One region of the Spirillospora sp. NPDC049652 genome, then DNA from elsewhere that is predicted to be linked to it. Evidence: riboswitches for the same ligand, from Rfam matches in the RefSeq annotation. Region 1 holds a riboswitch; the other holds the start of a gene.
The links. Region 1 has a riboswitch for cyclic di-AMP ahead of AB0J52_RS28575 (CHAP domain-containing protein). Riboswitches for the same ligand answer to the same signal wherever they lie in the genome.
Positions count from the first base shown of each region.

Region 2: it holds a riboswitch for cyclic di-AMP, as region 1 does, so the genes downstream of both, AB0J52_RS07545 (coiled-coil domain-containing protein) here and AB0J52_RS28575 (CHAP domain-containing protein) in region 1, are expected to answer to the same signal.

Region 1 covers NZ_JBFAOF010000592.1:2,188-4,569, forward strand. The annotation lists cyclic di-AMP (ydaO/yuaA leader) riboswitch at 295-516, shown strand; gene AB0J52_RS28570 (C40 family peptidase) at 595-1,074, shown strand; cyclic di-AMP (ydaO/yuaA leader) riboswitch at 1,217-1,353, shown strand; gene AB0J52_RS28575 (CHAP domain-containing protein) at 1,362-2,147, shown strand.
Region 2 covers NZ_JBFAOF010000067.1:13,116-15,497, forward strand. The annotation lists gene AB0J52_RS07540 (S8 family peptidase) at 1-992, shown strand, start outside; cyclic di-AMP (ydaO/yuaA leader) riboswitch at 1,244-1,412, shown strand; gene AB0J52_RS07545 (coiled-coil domain-containing protein) at 1,419-2,382, shown strand, end outside.

The sequences.
Region 1 (2,382 bases):
GCCGTCCCCCTCGCGACGCGCCCCACGCGCCGCGGTTCCGGCGGGACGCCGTCCAGGCGCCGCCGCCCCCCTCGCGACGCGTTCCACGCGCCGCGTCCCCCGGTAGGCCCGGCCCGCCCGTGCGCACGCGAACGGCGTGCATGGCGCTGAGAGCGCGCCACGGCGGATTCCTTTACCCGGCCCCTGCCCGTGCGCGGCCCTTTACCCGGGCCCGCCACTCCCACAACATCACGCCGCTCGCCCGCACGCGGGACATCAGGGTCCCGTCGTCCGGCCTCATCACGCCCCTGGGGCGAGCAGGCAACGCCGAGTCCGCGCGATGGCGCGCGGAGCCGGGGACCCACCGCGTCCGCCCGTCCGGGCCTTCCGGACGGCGCGATCAAGGCGCACGGGGTGAATCGGCGCGGTCCCAGCCCCCAGTTCAAGGCCCCCACGGGCCTGGTGAGGGACCCGTCGTAGGGCTGCTTCCACGCCCGAACCCGACAGCTAACCCGGTAGGCGTCTGGAAGAAGGAGACAACCCCTGTCCAGCAACGCTGTCAGCAGCAGAGCCCGATCCGCGCGTATCCTGGGCGGCCTCACGGTCGTCACGGCCGTGGCGGCGCCCGTCGTGCTCGCCGGTCCGGCCCCCGCCCACGCGGCGGCCGCCAAGCCCGTGAGCGTGGTGGTCAAGCAGGCCAAGCACAAGACCTGGGCCGAGCGCCAGAAGCTCGCCAGGAAGGCGCTGAAGTACGCCGCCTCCAAGAAGGGCAAGCCGTACCGCTACGGCGCGGCGGGCCCGAACGCCTTCGACTGCTCCGGATTCGTCCAGTGGTCCTACCGGAAGGCCGGGGTGAAGCTGCCCCGGGTCACCACGTCCCAGTACCGTTCGGTAAAGAACAAGGTTGCCTGGAACAAACTCGCGCCAGGAGACCTTGTGTTCTTTAACGGCAAGGGTCATGTCGGCCTCATCTACAAGAAAAAGGGCCGTACGCTCTACATGATCCACGCGCCCCACTCCGGCGACCACGTCCGGGTGGCCAAGCTGAACAGCTACCGCAAGAAGACCTTCGCGGGCGCCGTCCGTCCTTATTAGACGCGGGTCCGCAGGGCCCGGCGGCAGGAAGACCTCCGCCGGGCCCTCCCACCCCGCTCGCCCTCCAGTGCGAGCCGTCCCCTGAGCGGGACCGTCCATATCCAGTAACGGACGCCTTTCGAGGACGTCCGCCGCCGAGTCCGCTCCCGACGCGCCGAGCGCGTCCAGTGGAGCCGGGGACCCACCTACACCGGGGTGAATCGGCCTCCCAGAGGCCGTAGGGCAGCTTCCACGCCCGAACCCGACAGCTAACCCGGTAGGCGGCATGGAAGCCGAGGAGAACACCCTTGAACGCCACGCGTACCAGCAAGCTTCAGCCTGTCTTCCAGTCGCTGCGCACCACCAGCGCCCTCGTCGCCGGCGCCGCCGTCGTCGGGACCGTCGCCGCGACCGCCGCGCACGCCTCCACGATCACCCCGCACGACGCCAAGCCGCAGGCCGCGGCCATGCGGATCAGCGAGGCCGCGATGGCCCAGAACACCCTCCCGAACCTCAAGAAGTCCGCTCCGGAGCAGGCCGGCCGGCACGCCGCGCAGGCCGCGCGGGGGCAGGCCCCCAAGGCCGCCAAGGCCGCCCCGGCCATGCCCACCGCCCAGAAGGCCATCAAGATCGCGACCTCCCAGGTCGGGATCAGCGAGGACGGCGCGGGCAAGACCAAGTTCCAGAAGTGGTACATGGGCACCGAGCGGGCCAAGCAGACCCTCGCCCGTGACGGCGGCGCGCTCCGCCTGTACGCCGACGCCGAGTGGTGCGACATGTTCGTCTCCTGGGTCGGCACCCAGGCCGGCTTCTCCCACCAGGTCGGCTCCGACGCCTGGACCGTGGCCCACGCCAAGTGGTTCAAGAGCCAGGGCCGCTGGGGCACCACCCCGAAGCCCGGCGCGGTCGTGTTCTTCGCCTGGAACGGCAGCAAGAGCCTCGACTCCATCCAGCACGTCGGCATGGTGATCAAGGGCAACGGCGACGGCACCGTCAAGACCGTCGAGGGCAACACCGACGGCGGTTCGGTCGAGGTCAAGACCCGTCCGAGCGACACCATCGTCGGCTACGGGTACCCCGGCTACGCCAAGTGACCGGCACTCCCGGCCGCGCTCTAGGATCGCCGCATGGGCGACGAGCGGGCCGTGGAGACGGGGGCGGGGTCCGCTTCCGGGCGGGCCGCTGAGCGGCCCTCAGGCCCCGGCACGGCAGAGCACCACGCCGTGGCGGACCAGCCCGCCGGGAACGGCGCCGTAGAGAACGACACCGCAGAGCCCGCCGCCGCGGGGTCCCACCTCACCGTGGGGCCCCCGCGGCGGCGGGCTCTCG
Region 2 (2,382 bases), on a different contig from region 1:
CCGCCACGGCGGGCCAGGTCGGCGCCTCGTCCGCCCAGGACTTCGGCGACGTCCTCAACGGGTTCGTCGCCCGCCTCGACAGCAGGCAGCTCGACAAGCTGCGCCGCGACAAGCGCGTCGCGGCCATCGAGCAGGACCAGCTCGTGCACGCCACGACCACCCAGAGGTCGCCGCTCCCGTGGGGCCTGGACCGCATCGACCAGCGCCGGACGCCGCTGTCGAAGTCCTACTCCTACAAGGCGACCGGCAAGGGCGTCACGGCCTACATCATCGACAGCGGCATCGCCTGGACGCACTCGCAGTTCGGCGGGCGCGCCAAGGTCGTGTGGTCCGCGCCGCGCTTCAAGGGCAACGGCTGGGACTACAACGGCCACGGCACCCACGTCGCCGGCATCCTCGGCTCCGCCAAGTACGGCGCGGCCAAGGGCGTCCAGCTGCGCGCCCTGCGCGTCCTCGACAAGGACGGCAGCGCCCCGGCGTCCGACGTCGTCGCCGGCCTGAAGTGGCTGCGCTCGCACGCCGCCAAGCCGTCGGTGGCGAACCTGTCGATCGGCGGCGGCAAGTCCGCGGCCCTCGACACCGCCGTCGCGAACCTGTCCAAGTCGGGCGTCTTCGTGACCGTCGCCGCGGGCAACGACAACAAGGACGCCTGCAAGTTCTCGCCCTCGGGCGCGTCCTGGGTCGAGGCCGTCGGCGCGACCACCTCGCACGACAACCGCGCGGGCTTCTCCAACTACGGCAAGTGCGTGGACATCCTGGCGCCGGGCTACGGCATCACGTCCACGTGGCCGGGCGGCGGCACGCAGGTCGAGAGCGGCACGTCCATGGCCTCGCCGTACGTCGCCGGTGTCGCCGCGCTCTACCTGCAGACGCACCCCAAGGCGAACTTCTCCGCCGTTCAGAAGTGGCTGCACGACAACTCCACCAAGAACGTCCTGCGGAACCTGAAGACCGGCACGCCCAACCGGCTGCTCTACAAGGGTTCGCTGTAAGACCCTCCGCGCTCACGCACGGTCATGACGGCCCGGTCCCGGCCTCGGGACCGGGCCGTCATGCAACGAGCGGAGCCGGACGCCGGGGCGGCGCCCCGGACCGCCCGCCGGCTCTGCCGATTCCGGGCATCGGGTCGGCCGCCGGGGTCGTCCCGGCAGCCCCGGGGGTCTAATCTTTGGCGAGGCAACACCCAGTTCCTTGCAGTTTGTTGGTGTCCGGTCGGTGACTGCCCGTGGTCGACGCGGCAGGCTGGCCGGACGCGCCGAGTCCCGGACGCCCCCTGTCCGGGAGCCGGGGACCCAGCCGCCGGACGCCCCGTCCGGCCGGGGTGAATTCGCGGCCGCCGCACGCGCCGCGATAGGGCGGACTCCCGCGCCCGAACCCGACAGCTAACCCGGTAGGCCGACCAGAGGAGAGGAGAGGACGTGCAGCGCCCGACCTCCGGCCGCCGTCTCCGGGCGGCCGTCCCCCGGCCCCGCACGGGCGTCCGCGGACGCCGCGCCGCACTGGCCGCCGCCGCTGCCGTGCTCGCCCTGCCGCTGCTGTCGAGCACCGTCCCGGCCGGCGCCGAGCCCGGCGACAGCGACCGGATGGACAAGCTGAACAAGCAGATCGAGCAGCTCGACAAGGAGTACGGCGGCGACCTTGCCCAGCTCAAGGACGCCCAGTGGGCCGCCCGGAAGGCCATCAAGAAGGCCGACGACCTGCGCGAGCAGCTGACCGCCTCGCGCACCCTCGTCGCCCGGCTCGCCGCCAACCAGTACATGACCGGCGGCCAGGACCCGGGGATCACCGTCGTCGCGGCGGGCGACCCGTCCGAGCTGCTGAACACGATGAGCCTGGCGAGCCATGTCGCGCAGAACCAGTCGGCGCGCGTCCAGCAGATCACCAAGCTCGTCGCCGACCAGGAGAAGGCGCGGCAGCAGGCGCAGGCGAAGATCTCCGACCTGCAGAAGAACCTGACCGACCTGAAGTCCCGCAAGGCCCAGATCAAGAAGCTGGTCAAGAAGTACAAGCCGGAGTCGCCGAGCGTCGGCATGGGCAGCGTGACCCCCCGCATGCTGCACGTGAAGCAGGTCATCGACACCGAGTTCGGGCCGTTCCCCACCATCGGCTGCTACCGCGGCGGCGCGGACGCGCAGGACCACGCCACCGGCACCGCCTGCGACTTCATGGAGTCGTCCGGCGGCTCCATGCCCACGTCCGCGCGCAACAGCAACGGCGACCAGGTGGCGGCCTACGCCATCGCGCACGCCTCCTCGCTGGGCATCAAGTACATCATCTGGAAGCAGCGGATCTACGACATGCGCAGCCCGGGCTGGCGCAGCATGAGCGACCGCGGCGGCATCACCGCCAACCACTACGACCACGTCCACATTTCGGTCTTCT